2 regions of the Eisenbergiella massiliensis genome follow, and region 1 is predicted to be linked to the other one. Evidence: predicted binding sites of a transcription regulator. Region 1 holds the regulator's gene; the other holds the start of a gene.
What was found. The regulator Rex, encoded in region 1, represses fermentation and respiration genes when NADH is low (regulators of the CRP and FNR family bind a similar motif). The targets are predictions, from matches to a motif close to ATTGTTAANTANTTAACAAT.

Region 2: a site for Rex is predicted at 4,159-4,178, ahead of ptb (phosphate butyryltransferase). Genes of this name have one in related genera too.

The regions. Positions count from the first base shown of each region.
Region 1 covers NZ_QVLV01000013.1:88,206-95,724, forward strand. The annotation lists gene alr (alanine racemase) at 1-878, opposite strand, end outside; gene DXC51_RS18115 (NAD(P)H-hydrate dehydratase) at 1,012-2,586, opposite strand; gene DXC51_RS18120 (redox-sensing transcriptional repressor Rex) at 2,723-3,391, opposite strand; gene abc-f (ribosomal protection-like ABC-F family protein) at 3,765-5,705, shown strand; gene DXC51_RS18130 (glycosyl hydrolase family 18 protein) at 5,702-6,853, opposite strand; gene tsaA (tRNA (N6-threonylcarbamoyladenosine(37)-N6)-methyltransferase TrmO) at 7,238-7,519, opposite strand, start outside.
Region 2 covers NZ_QVLV01000010.1:50,474-57,992, forward strand. The annotation lists gene DXC51_RS15355 (HAMP domain-containing sensor histidine kinase) at 53-1,246, opposite strand; gene DXC51_RS15360 (response regulator transcription factor) at 1,234-1,908, opposite strand; gene DXC51_RS15365 (putative polysaccharide biosynthesis protein) at 2,066-3,718, opposite strand; gene ptb (phosphate butyryltransferase) at 4,244-5,233, shown strand; gene buk (butyrate kinase) at 5,273-6,340, shown strand; gene DXC51_RS15380 (C-GCAxxG-C-C family protein) at 6,361-6,765, shown strand; gene DXC51_RS15385 (acyltransferase family protein) at 6,939-7,519, opposite strand, start outside.

The DNA.
Region 1 (7,519 bases):
GGATATCCATCCCCATATCCGGCCGGTATGGTGGCTACCCGGGTGGGAGCCTGCGTCACGAAGGTCCCGCCGTAGCTGACAGCCCTGCCGGCTTCCAGTTCTTTTATGTATACGATGCGGCTTCTTAAGGAGAGCACCGGCTCTAAAGGAACGATATCCTTTGCCACCTGCTCCGACGGCCACAGGCCGTAAAGGGTGATTCCTGCCCTGACCACATCCAGGTTTGCTTCCCCAAGCCCTACGATGCCGGCGCTGTTGGAACAGTGCTGCACGGGAATATGTATGCCCAGCTCCCTGCGGATCCGTCCGGTAAAATCAAGGAACTGTTCCAGCTGCTGCCTTGCCGGCGTCTTATCCGTTTCATCAGCCCTGGCAAAATGAGTGAAAATCCCTTCGATTTCAATCCCCGGAGTTTCCATGCATTTTCTGACAAAGGCAAGGCCGCTCTCATCCGGACGGATTCCGATACGGCTCATTCCCGTATCCACCTTGATATGTATTTTCACAGGGCGACCGCAGGAAACGGCCGCTTTTCCCATTTCCTCCAGCATATCCTCACGGAACACGGCCGGGCGGATTTCCTCTCTTGCCATTTTCTCATAGCAGTAGGGAAAGGTATAGCCCAGAATCAGCACCGGTTTGCGTATGCCGCTGCCCCGTAATATCAGGGCTTCTTCCACCGTTGCCACGGCAAAGCCGTACAGGTACGGCAAATCCTCTATTTCATGGGCAATGGGCACCGCCCCATGGCCATAGCCGTCTGTTTTCACCACGGCAATGATCTTCGTCTCCTCCCGGAGATTGGCTTTCATGGCGGCCATATTGTGTTTTATCGCATCCAGATCCACCGTCGCCCATATTCTGTCATAATTATTCATCTTATTTTTACCTCCCGCATATCGCAGGTTGCCTGCGATTCTGCATCAATCAGTAGTTTGAAAGGAATTTTAAGCTTCTCCCGCACCCGGCACTGCAGTCTTTTCTTACAGTACTTTATTTACAGTGTTTTCTTTACGGCGTTTTCTTTAAAAGCTCCGGAAACAGGGATTCCAGTTCCAGGGTCAAATCGCCGGCAGTGACGCCGTATTCGCTTTTTTTATGCGCGGCCCGGTCTCCTGCCATACCATGCAGATACACTCCCGCACAGGCGGCATCAAAGGCATGCATTCCCTGGGCGGAAAGTCCGGCCAGAATGCCGGTGAGCACGTCGCCGCTGCCCGCCGTGGCCATACCGCTGTTGCCGGTAAGATTCATATACAGCCTTCCCTCCGGGCTTCCCACCAGCGTGCGTGCGCCCTTACAGACAAATGCGGCCTGCAGCCTGGCTGCCCATTCCAGGGTCAGCGCAGCCGCTTCTTTTTGGATTTCATCCGTTTTCTTTTCCGCAAGCCTGCCGAATTCTCCCGGATGCGGCGTAAGGATCAGTTCACGCCTTGTTTCCGGCTCCTGCTGCCTTTGTATCAGCTCATCCAGAAGCTCTCTGTGTTCCGCCAGCAGATTCAGCGCGTCCGCGTCTATTATCAGAGGCTGCATCGTCTGCTTTAGCACCGCCTCCAGTATCCGCAGTGCTTCCGGGCTTTTTCCAAACCCCGGGCCGATAGCGATTACATTCGCCCAGGCACAGGCCTCTCTCAGCTTTTCTTCCGCCTGCGGCGTCCATTCCTCATAGGTGGTGAGCATGGCTTCCGGCAGTGCGGTCTGCATAATAACACGGTTGCTTTCCGGCGTCACCGCCCGCACCATGCCTGCGCCGCTTTTTAACACGGCCGCTGCAGACAGCTCGCAGGCGCCCGCCATTCCCCGGCTTCCCGCGATCAGGAGCACCTTACCGAAGGTGCCCTTATTTCCTTCCTGGAGCCTTACCGGCAGGAATCCCCTGTCTTCTTTGTTCCAGGTAAAAATCCGGGGATACTCTCCCAGAAAGCCTTCCTGTGTAATTCCGATATCGGCGCAGATCACCTTTCCCGCATACCGGGCGCCCGGATATAAAACAAGTCCCAGCTTGCGGAATTCAAAGGTTACCGTTACATCCGCCTGTACGGCGCAGCCCATCACCTCCCCGGTATCCCCATGGATGCCGGAAGGGATATCTACGGAAAGGACATAGGCGTCCTGTGCGTTGATATATTCCACCGCCTCCGCGAAGCTGCCTTCCACAGGCCTTGTCAGTCCAATGCCAAAAATCGAGTCTATGATAATATCATATTCCCGTTCCGGAAGTTTGCGCATGACCCGGTATCCATAGTTTTCAAGAATTTTAAGCTGGGCCGCCGTTTCCGCGGAACACTTTTCTTCCTTGCCCAGCAGTACAAAATCCACCGGAAAGCCCGCCTGGCTCAGCAGCCTGCCTATGGCCAGCCCGTCGCCGCCGTTATTGCCGGTGCCTGCGGCTACCAGCGTTCTGTTGGCAGGAGGCACTGGCCCAAAGGGGCGCATCGCTTCCTTCAGCTTCTTATCCCGTGCAATCAGTTCTTCCGCACAGGCCAGCGCCGCCCTTTCCATCAGCACCATGGAAGGCATGCCGAAATGTTCTATTGTATTTCCATCACAGCGTTTCATTTCCGCCGAGGTAACCAGATATTCCATTTTTATCTCCCCGCAAACCGCAGCTTCCGAATTCCCAAATCATGCAAAAATGCGTCCTGAGCCTGCTGCCCTGACGCATTTACCAGACTGCCGCATTCCCGTCCGGGAACACGGCACCCTTTATACAAGCCTGTCTTTACGCCTCACCGGAAGCGTTCTTTTCTTTCTCTTCCAACTCGTTTTCATATTGATTTATCATATAGGACAGCTTGATGAGGCTGTCTGACAGGTGTACGTTTTCCACCTGTACGCTGTCAGGCACATCCAAATCCACATGGGCGAAATTCCATATGGCCTTGATTCCCATTCCCACCAGCTTTTCAGCTGCGGCGGCCGCGCCTTCCTTCGGTATGGTAAGCACCGCGATATCAATATTGTTTTCCCTGACAAATTCCTGCATTTCTTCCATGGGGCGGACCTTCATCCCGCGGATCATCTTTCCGTGCAGCTTTTCATTGATATCAAATACGCCTGTAAAAATGAAGCCGCGGCGCTCAAAATTCATATAATTAGCCAGCGCCTGGCCAAGATTGCCCGCACCAATGATTATCAGATGATGCTTTTTATCCAATCCGAGTATCTTGCCGATCTCGGTATACAGATACTCCACGTTATAGCCATACCCCTGTTGTCCGAAGCCTCCGAAATTATTGAAATCCTGCCGGATCTGGGATGCGGTAACATGCATCAGCCTGCTCAGCTCCTGAGAGGAAATGCGTTCCACGCCACTGTCCTTCAGTTCACCAAGGTACCGGAAATATCTGGGAAGACGCGCGATTACTGCCTGTGAAATTTCTTTATCCAATTTGTTACGCCTCCATTCTTTTTTCCAAGCCCATTGTAACTGCTTTGTATCCGCAGTTACAGGCAAAAATCCATCCCGGCCTGCTTTTGGCGACGGATTTCCGCTTCCAGGCGCCGCATTTTGTATGGTCTGTGCAGTAAATGCGCAGACCTGTCCTGCGGCTGAACCCATTACTTAATTATTATAGACATATGTTAAAAAAATGTCAATGAATTAAATAGGTTTGAATTGACAGCCCGTCCCTTCAACGGTAAACTTGTGGGGTGGGTGGGCCTGAGAACGGCGCAGGACGTCAGGCGGGGTACGCTAAGCAGGGCGGAAGGGAAAAGGGATTTAAGGGCAAAAAAGAAAATAATTATAGAGGTGAGTTGGGATGGTTTTATCTTGTCAGAATGTGAATAAGGCTTTTCATGAGAAGCAGGTGTTCAGGAATTGTTCTTTTCATATAGAGGATTATGAGAAGGCGGCTGTGGTGGGGATTAACGGGGCCGGGAAGACTACTTTGCTGCGGATTATTGTGGGGGAGCTGGAGGCTGACAGCGGGCAGGTGGTCTTCGGGAAGGATAAGAGCTTCGGGTATCTTCCGCAGAACGCTGAGGTGGACAGTGAGCATACGATCTATGATGAGCTTCTTGAGGTGAAGCGGGATGTGATCGCGCTGGAGGAGCGGATCCGGCAGTGTGAGCTGGAAATGAAGCATGTGGAAGGGGAGGCGCTGGCTGCTTTGATGGAGCAGTATGCGCTTTATACGCATCAGTTTGAGCTGGCGGACGGGTACAGCTACCGGAGCGAGATCGTGGGAGTTTTGAAGGGGCTCGGGTTTACGGAGGAGGAGTTTTCCAAGAAGGCCTGTACGTTGTCGGGCGGTCAGAAAACAAGGGTGGCTTTGGGTAAGCTTCTGCTTGACAAGCCGGATTTGATCATTCTGGATGAGCCTACGAACCATCTGGACATGTCTTCCATCGCCTGGCTGGAAAACTATCTCCTGAATTATAAGGGGGCCGTTTTGATCGTGTCCCATGACCGGTATTTCCTGGATAAGATCGCAACGAAAATTATTGAGCTTGACGGTACGGAGGTTTCCGTTTTTTCAGGGAATTATTCGGATTATGCAGTGAAAAAGGAGCAGGTCCGGGCGGCGCGGTGGAATGCTTACATGAATCAGCAGCAGGAAATCAGGCATCAGGAGGCGGTAATCGAGAAGCTGCGTTCCTTTAACCGTGAAAAATCCATCCGGAGGGCGGAAAGCCGGGAAAAGATGCTTCAGAAGATTGAGGTGCTGGACAAGCCGGTGGAAACGCGGGCGGATATGCGGATGGAGCTGCATCCCAGGATCATGAGCGGGAACGATGTGCTGGATGTTGAAAATCTGGCAAAGGCGTTCGGGCCGGAACGGCTGTTTGAAGGGCTGTCTTTTTCCATAAAGCGCGGGGAGCATGTGGCGGTTATCGGTGACAACGGGACGGGGAAAACCACGATTTTAAAAATCATCAACGGGCTTGTGGAACAGGATGCCGGGAATATCCGGCTGGGGACAAAGGTACATATCGGATATTATGATCAGGAGCATCATGTACTGCATCCTGACAAAACGTTGTTTGAGGAAATCTCGGATGAGTATCCCGCGCTCACAAATACGGAAATCAGGAATGTTCTGGCAGCGTTTCTTTTTACCGGGGACGATGTGTTCAAGCAGATTAAGATGCTTTCCGGCGGGGAACGGGGACGTGTGTCTCTGGCCAAGCTGATGCTGTCTGAAGCAAATTTCCTGATTCTGGATGAGCCTACGAACCATCTGGATATCATGAGTAAGGAAATCCTGGAGGACGCCATCAACAGCTACAGCGGCACGGTGCTTTATGTGTCCCATGACCGTTATTTTATCAACCGCACGGCTTCCCGGATTCTGGAGCTCTGCAACGGCGGGTTTACCGGGTATCTTGGGAATTATGATTACTATCTGGAGAAGAAGGCGGAAAATACAGTGCTTTCTTCAGGGACCGGCGGAGCCTTCCCTCCTGCTGCCGGCGGGATAAAATCCGAAGCCTCCTCTGCCGCTTCTTCCAGCCTGAAGCAGGACTGGCAGTCGCAGAAGGAAGCGCAGGCCGCTTTGCGGAAGAAGGAAAACGCCCTGAAAAGGTGTGAGGAGCAAATCGAACGTCTGGAAACCCGCAGCCAGGAAATCGATGCGGAAATGCTGCGGCCCGAGGTATGCACGGATGTTGCCAGGCTGCAGGCGCTAGCCAGGGAAAAGGAGCAGGTTGAGGAAGAGCTTCTGCTTAAAATGGAGGAATGGGAAAGCCTGTCGGATTAACCGGCAGGCCTTTTTTGTATGGAAAAGGTATCTGCGAGAAGAAGCCAGTTGGCCCGGAAAAGCTGCATGATCTGCCAGTAGCCCATGCCTCTCAGGCCATAGCTTTTTACCAGGCGGAATTTTTCGCGCAGGCTGCGGACATCCTCAAACCAGACCTCGTGTTCCACCCCGTCCCTTGTATAGCGGAACCATGGGGACATGGCAGTGCTGTCAAAAAGGATTTCAGCATTGTTTTCAATGGCTATCTGGACGGCTTCTATGTTGCCGATGGTATCTGCTTTGCTCTCGCCTCTTATGTAGGGGAGGGTCCAGTCGTAGCCATAATTGGGTATGCCCAGATCGATTTTTTCGGGAGGGATTTTTGTTATGGCGTATTCCACCACCTCGATCACTTTGTTGAGGGGCGCAACGGCCATCGGCGGACCGTAGGTATACCCCCATTCGTAGGTCATGAGGAGTACGCTGTCCGCCGCTCTTCCCAGTCCCTCGTAGTCCTTTCCTTCATAGAGAAGCCCGGTCTGGGTATCGGATATCTTGGGCGCGAGCGCGACAGAAAGGGTGTAGCCTTCCGCATTGGCCGCCGCCCTCGTTTCCGCCACAAAGGCGGTGAAAGCGTCCCGGTCTTCAGGAAGGATGTATTCAAAATCGATATCCACTCCCTGATAGCCTTTCTGTTCCATGGTAAACAGCAGCTGTGCAATCAGGGTATCCCTGACCGGCTGGTTATTGACCAGGACGGAAATCAGGTAATTATTAAACATGCCGTCCGCCCCGAAGGGCGTCAGGGTCAGGATGGGAGCCACGTCCTCCAGGAGCGCCGCCTGAATCATGAAGCTTTCATCAATCGCCGGGGGAATAAGGTTCCCTTCCGTAGTAAACCCATAAGAAAAAATGGATAAGGAGGACAGGTATGGCAGGGTCTGGTTGAGCACATAGTTGCTGATAAACGGATAGGCATAGCCGTTCACATATGCATCGTACAGGCCGGCACCCTCCTCTCCCGTTATCCGCAAAAGCAGCGCCATGCCCACTGCCAGGCGGTAGGGATAGGGAATCTGATTATCGTAAATGATATCCTCAACGGAAACACCGTATTCTCCGGCAATGGTATCGACAGTATCCCCCTGTTTTACAACATAAATCTGCATATTCGTATCCTGTAGCCTTTTTTGTATCATATGCGCCGGAAAGGGCTTTGATTTCTATGTTTCAGTTAAATCGGCTGCTTTCCACAGATAAAATACGCAAGGGTAATCATTCCTCTGAATACACTGCGCTGAAAAATATTCTGGAAGAACAGTTAAAATATAGCTGGCAAAGCAGAAACAAATCCCCAAATACATGATACGCAAAAAAGGACAGCCTGTTGAGGCAGCTACTCATAAGACAGTATCACAAACACTGAAACGGGTAGCTGCCATACAGGGTGCAAAGCAAAACCGTCGTTTGGCTACCGTATTTTGTTTAGGCGCATAGCTATCCTGTCGCCACAACAACGGTTTTTTTATTATTCGTTGGGCGGTTAAGGGGTATCAGAAATTAAATTCATCTTCCCATGCAAAATAAGCGGATTGCTCTAAACTTTTCGGCCAGTGACTGCACCACTCCGGCACACCCGGCGTTTCTACACGGTCAAGGCTCGGCGTATAAGGTTTAATATCCAAAACGGGCGTATTGTCGTTAGCGTCAATATACGCAATCTGGATAAGCCCCTTTTGATAATCAATGTGTATTACTTCTACTGCGGTCAGGGCAATCGGATTAGGGCGGATAGGCGACCTTGTGGCGAAAATGCCCATTGTATCAGGGGCATT
Region 2 (7,519 bases), on a different contig from region 1:
TAGTTACGAACCGTTCTCTATCGATCCCTTCCCTGTTTACCTGTGTTCCTGTTTACCTATGTTCCTGAAATCCGTCCCCAGCTGCGTAAAATACAGCCTTTACCACTGCGCCTCCTGTTTCGGCATTTCCCACGGCCAGCCTGCCTCCGTGCTTTTCGCAGTATACCCTGCTGATATACATTCCCAGCCCGGAATGCTCCAGATCATCCTGGGGATTGGAATGGAAATAAGCCTTCATGGCCTGCTGCGTGCTCACCGTAAAGCCGCTTCCGTCATCCATGACCGTCAGTTCCAGCTCCTTTCCCGCCATGCGGATATCAACCGCCACCTCTGTCCTTGCATACCTCAGGGCGTTGGATACGAGGTTTTCCGCCACCTCCAGGACTAGCTCCGCATCCAGGCATATTTTTTCCTCCGTATTTTTGCAGCTGACCATATACCGCTTCCCCGCCGTCTCCGCCATGAAGCTCACGCTTCGCTCCACCAGTTTTTGCAACTCCGAAAACTCAGTTTCCCTGGAGCAAACCTTTCTTTGTTCAACGCCGGACAAGGTGCGCATGCTTTCCACAAAATGCTTCAGCCGCTCAATCTGCGTCATTCCCTCCTGAAGCATGTTCATCATTTTGTCCTTGTCCAGGGCATCCTCCGGAACATATTCAAGCAGCATCTCCTGATATCCCTGCAATATGGCGAGGGGCGTCCTGATATCGTGGGCCACGGCGGAACGCAGCGCCTTTTCCTCCTCTATCATGTGCCACATTTTCCGCTCATTTCTTTCCAGCTCCGCCCGCATCCTCTCAAATTCCCCGCATAGCCTGCCCAGCTCATCCCCGGAGGTATAAACAATCCTGAAATCCAGTTCGTTTTTTGCAATCCGCCCTGATGCCTCCGACAGCTCCTGAAGGGGCGTCTTCAGCTTATTGCGGTAAAATAAAAACACGGCAGCTATTGTTCCCGCCACGGAAATGACCAGGCTGCTGTAGGTCTCCAGAAAATCACAGGCCTCCGAAATAAAATGATCCGCGTCCGTCATTTCCCAGGCACCGGGCCTTGGGATGCTGTCCTGGAAGGTAAAATCAGCCTGTTGTGCATAAGCCGACGCATCCATATATTTTATCCAGACCCGTTTCTGTATCCTGACCGCCGCCAGCATGACAGCCGCCGAGGCCAGGAAGCTCAAAATGAGGCTGGCCGCCATATAGAGTATGATAGATTTTCTGATTGAAAGATCTTTTATTTTTCCCACCGGTATCCCATCCCCCAGACCGTCTCAATGAATTCCGCCGTTGTGTACTCCGCCAGTTTTTTCCTGATTCTCCTGATCAGCTCTGTAATGACCCGGCTGTCTCCCTGGGCATCGTAGCCGCATACCTTTTCATAGATCCTTTCCCTGTCGAATACCTGGCCGGGATTCATGGAAAGGAATTCTATGATTTCATATTCCGTTCTGGTGAAATCCGCTTTTTTGCCGTCAATCCGCACTTCCTTCGCCGTGTAGTCGATCATCAGCCCTTCCCGGAACCGGTACTCCGATTTCGTCCTGTGCCGCTCCTCCCGTTTCAAATGGGAAATGATTCTGGCTTCCAGCTCTTTTAAGCTGAAGGGCTTTAAAATGTAGTCATCGCCGCCCGAAAGCAGTCCGTTCACCCGGTCCTGCTCCTCCGCCTTCGCTGTGAGGAACAGGATCGGGCAGGAAATCTTATCCCGTATCTGCCTGCAAAGCTCCAGCCCGTCCATGCCGGGCATATTGATGTCAAGCAGTATCAGATCCGGCGCGGCCTTTATGCTTTCCATGGCCTCCATCCCGCCGGATGCGGTATTCACTTCATAGCCCTTTAATTCCAGGAAATTGGAAAGCATTTTTAACAGCGCCCTGTCGTCGTCTACCAGCAAAATTTTATATTTCATAATCACCATCCTGTCATTCAACGCCGGCCCCGGCATCCCACATGTCCCGGCAGTTTTTTACGGTTCCGCCCTGTCCACGCGCATGGCCCGCAGTCCCAGCAGGACAGACAGCGCTCCTATCACGAAGAACAAAAGATAGAGCCAGCCGGAATTCTTCCTATCCGGCAGATGCTTTCCTGAAAAACACCAGGCTGAGGCTTCTTCCCAGCGGCATTTCCTCCAGTTCCTCCCTGGTTACCGCTTTGAGCTTAAGGATTCCCGCGCCGTAAACTATGATTCCGGCGCAGACTGCCGCAATAACCCCCACAGTATTCCCCGCCCACAGGCGTGTCAGACTGTAAACCGCAGCCGTTGAAGCGCCCATCGCCGTCGCGGCGCACAACGGCAGAAGAAAAGTCCTTCTGACCTCCTGCCGGTAGCCCAGCTCCCTACCGATTGCCCGCCAGTTCAGGATGCAGACCACCAGGGCAAACGTCACATTGCCGATGACCAGGCCATAGACGCCCCAGTCCAGCCATTTCAGCATAACATAAACGAAAATCACATGGATCAGCAGCGAAACAGCGGAATGTGTCACGGATTTCCTCATCAGATCGATTCCCTGCAGCACCGCATTCGTCACCGTGGAAAGCGAGAAAAACACCACCGCACAGCTCCCCAGACGCAGCAGATCCGACGAGATTTTCCGTGAATCGCCGAAAAGCAGCTGCATAACCGGAGAAGCAAGCACCCCCATCCCCACTGCGCAGGGTATGGCCAGAAGCATGTTGAATTTTATGGTGATGCCGATTTTATGCCTTACCTCCTCCGTATCCTTTCCCAGCCTGGACATGACGATGCTGGGAATCATGGACGCTCCCAGAGACGTCGCTATGGCTACCGGAACGTTGGTAAGCAGACGGTATTTTCCGCTGTAAATTCCAAGCATTGACTGTCTTTGCGCTTCATCTAAACCCTTTGCCGACATGAGATTGCCGAACAGGGCATTGTCCACAGTACCGCTTAGCTGGTACACCGTCTGGCTTAGGATAATAGGAAGGACCGTCAGGAAAAGAAGCATAAAAATGTGTTTTAGCGAAGCGGTTTCTTCACTTTTTTCCCCGGCAGCTTTGGCGGAATGCATCCGCTTCTGCTTCGTCACATGCTTCGCCGTCAGCACCGCCAGCAGCACAAAAGCCGCCGCGGCCCCCGCAAACGTTCCCAGGGTGCCTCCTGCCGCGCCATAGGAAGCGGGATTTTCTTTTCCCGCAAACCGCCTCAAAAAGTCAAAGGAAGCCCATATGCTCACAGCGGCATGAACCAACTGCTCCACGATCTGGGAAACCGACGTGGGAACCATATTTCCATGCCCCTGGAAATACCCCCGCAGCACTCCCATCAGTGAAAACACCAGAATGGTCGGCGCCATGACCCGCAGCGGCAAGGCGCTTCCCGGACTCTTGAAAATTACCTCCGCTATTTTCTCCGCGCCCGCAAGCAGAACCGCAGTCATCAGCCCGCCGGCAACGGCCCCCAGAACGCCGCCGCATACCAGAACCCTGCGGGAGTTCTCCCGCTCTCCCTTATATTCATAGCCCGCCAGCAGCTTTGATATCGCCAGCGGCAGGCTGTAGGAAGAAAGGATAAGGCCGATATTATAAATCTCATAAGCAGTATTATAGTAGCCAATGCCTTCGTCACCCAGGATGCGTGTCATGGGGATTTTATAAATCAGGCCAATAAAACGCACTATAATACCGGCGGCGGCCAAAATGGCCCCCTGCAGGAGAAAATCGTCCCCTTTTCTCTTTTTTTCCTCAGTATCATTCATCCTTCGTAATTCTCCGTTTTCCAATAACAGATTACTTTCTCTGCTTAATAACAGTCCGTTTCCGTCATAACTATCCATATTATACCATTTTCTTAGATATACCGCATTTAAGATTTCGTTAACTATTTCTTAAAGTATTGCCGCTTCGCAGCTGTTTAGTACCCTCACAGTTACTTGCAACCACTTTGGCAGAAGAAACGCACCAGCGCAGACTGGAACGGCGGAAAGGATGGCGCCTGCGCTGATGCGTTTCTCCGTAACAGTTCGGGCAGGTTTGCGCATTCACTGCGCAAACCGTGAGAAAACGTGGTGGCAGCAGGCATCCGCCCCTCGCCGAAGGTGACTTATAATGGGCGGATGCAGTAACAGTTCGGCCGAAGGCTGAACTGTTACGTTTCTCCTTGCGGGTGTGGTGATCTGCCTTGACCTTTAGAAATAGAAGTGTTATAATTTTAACAATGGGCATTTTTTATACAGTTTCCGGGGTTCCTGCCGTTTCCGGCGTATGGAAGGTAATGGTTCTCCATCTGCCCGCAGCAACACAGATTCCACAATACCATAAAACAATTTCAAATGAGGTGCGAACAAATGAGTACAAGTTTTGACGGACTGATTTCCAAAGTAAAAGAATGCGGCCAGAAGACCGTATCCGTTGCCGTTGCGCAGGACAGCGCAGTTCTGGAAGCGGTAAGGGCGGCCAAGGACCGCGGCATTGCCAACGCCATCCTGGTAGGCGATGAGGAAAAAATCAAAGCAACCGCAGCAGCGGGCGGCATTGACATTTCCGATTTCGAAATTATCAACGAACCCGATGAATGGACTGCTGCCCTGACCGCAGTAAAGCTTGCCCATGACGGCAAGGTGGATATGTACATGAAGGGCCTTCTGGAAACCAAAACCTTCTTAAAGAGTATTCTTGACAAAGAGGTTGGCCTGAGAACCGGAAATCCGCTTTCCCATGTATGCGTATTCGATATCCCCGGCATCGACCAGCTGCTGTTCTTCACCGACGTGGCATTCATGACCTACCCTACGCTGGAGGACAAGGTACATATTATTGAAAATACCGTAGAAGTGGCTCATGCCTGCGGCGTTCCCAACCCCAAGGTAGCCCCTCTGGCCGCTGTTGAGGTGGTTAACCCGAAAATGCCCGTAACCGTAGAGGCCGCCGAGCTGACAAAGATGTGCGAGGAAGGAAAAATCACCGGCTGTGTTGTTGACGGACCGCTTTCCCTCGACCTGGCCATTGATCCGGAGGCTGCAAAACACAAAGGGGCAACCGACCGCAAAATCCAGGGTGATGCGGACATTCTGCTGTTCCCCGACATCCATGCAGGAAACCTGGTTTACAAAGCAATTGTGCACATGGTTAATGGCGTAAAGAACGGATGCATCCTTACAGGAACCCAGGTTCCCGCCATCCTTACCAGCCGTTCCGATACCTTTGAAACAAAGGTAAACTCCATCGCCCTGGCTGCCGTAGTTGCGGAAGAGCTGAATAAAAAAAGAGGCTGAGCGGACTAACCGCTTCATAAAAGAAAAGGAGAAAACCCTATGTCTTATAAGAGCTTAATTATCAATCCCGGTTCCACCTCAACCAAAATCGGTGTTTTTGAGGACGAAACCCTTCTTTTTGAAGAAACCTTAAGACACCCCACTGAAGAAATCTCAAAGTACGCCACCATCATCGACCAGAAGGATTTCCGTAAGGAAATTATCACGGACCTCCTGAAGGAGAAGAACTTCGACATCCATTCCCTGGATTTCATCGTAGGGCGCGGCGGACTGCTTAAGCCCATCCCGGGCGGCACCTACAAGGTGAGCGACGATCTGCTTAATGATCTGAAAATCGGCTATCAGGGACAGCACGCTTCCAACCTGGGCGGTATCCTGGCAAGGGAAATCGGCGATTCCATCGGCGTTCCTTCCTTTATCGTTGACCCGGTTGTTGTAGATGAGCTGGAGCCTGTTGCCAGATATTCTGGATGCCCCGAGCTTCCCAGAAGAAGTATCTTCCATGCCCTGAACCAGAAGGCTGTTGCCAGAAGATACGCCAAGGAATCCGGCATCCCCTACGAACAGCTGAACCTGATCGTGGTGCATATGGGCGGCGGCTGCTCCGTAGGCGCACACAGAGGCGGCAAAATTGTTGACGTAAACAACATCCTCGACGGCGAAGGCGCATTCTCTCCTGAACGCGCAGGCACCGTACCCGCCGGTGATCTGGTGAAATTATGCTTCTCCGGCAAATATACGGAAAAAGAAATTTACAAGAAGCTGGTTGGCGGCGGCGGCTTCAACGGCTATGTGGGAACCAATGACGCCCGCATCGTGGAAGACAAAGCGCTGGAAGGCGTACCGGAATACGCAGCTGTACTGGATGCATTCCATTATCAGATGGCAAAGGATATCGGCGCCATGGCCACCGTCCTTAACGGCAAGGTTGACAAGATCATCCTTACAGGCGGCATCGCTTATTCCAAGGTAACCTGTGAAGATCTGAAAAAGCGCGTAGGCTGGATTGCCGACTTTGTAATCTATCCCGGCGAGGATGAGCTTCTTGCCCTGGCGCAGGGCGGACTTCGTGTGATGAAGGGTGAAGAGGAAGCAAAGGCTTATTAATTACGGAAACTGGAGCTGACATGACGAAAAAAGAACTGGCGATTGCCAATCATGATAAGAAATACAATTGCTGTCAGGCTGTTGCCTGTTCCTTCTGTAAGGAAATCGGCGTGGACGAGGAAACCCTCTTCCGTGCCGGTGAAGCCTTCGGGCTGGGCATGGGCTGCATGGACGGCACCTGCGGCGCCGTTTCAGGAGCCGTAATGCTGGCAGGCTTTAAGAACAGCGATGGCTGCCTGGCAAATCCCGGGACCAAAGCAGACACCTATAAGCTTTCCCGCGAAATCCTGAAACGCTTTGAAGAGAAGAATGGCACTATCATATGCCGTGAACTGAAGGGCATTGACACAGGAAAGGTTATCCGCACCTGCCCCGGCTGCATTGAAGATGCAGTGGAAATCGCGCAGGAGGTTCTGGAACTGTAGACTTTCAGGAACCAAGATAATACTGATTTCTTCCTGCAATCGCAGGGAAATACAGAAAAATAGAAGTCGGAAGGGTATATCATCTTCCGGCTTCTCTTTTTATTTTGCCATATAAGGAAAACTGATGAAAAGCAGCAGTTCTTCCGTAATTTCATCACAGCATAGTTTTTATTTCATCCCGGCATGGTATTTTTCTTCAGCCGCTTTCGGCCGCTGCGCCTGAAATCCTCCCGGTTCCACCGAAACAATGGCGACAGGAAGTTAACCAGCGGCTTCCAGGACAGAAACGCCACAAGCACAACGCTTAAAATCAGCGCCGCAGCTTCATCATGCTCCACAAATTTAAAAAACTTAATCTTGCTCAGGAATTTAATCACAAAGCCGTGGAGCAGATACACCGGCATAGTGTTCGCCCCGATATAGGAAAGAAACGGTATTTTCGCCGCCGGCATACTCAACAGGAAAAATAAAAGCCACATCAGCGCAGCGCCGATGCTCAGCACACGGAACTGCCAGCCGTAATTTCCTTTTTTATAAGAAACGGAGCCGTAAAGCCACGCGGAATTGATATCCTCCGCATGCCGGCTGATAAACCAGACAAGCAGCCCAATCAACACCAGCAGCCCGGCCATCAGAAAAGCCCTGAGCATGGCCTTTCCCCGCGCCCCGGTAAGGACGGACAGCCTTCTATGCTTCCTCAGATGCTCCGAAACCGTTTCCTTCACACCGTTCTTCAGTTCTTTATAATATACGC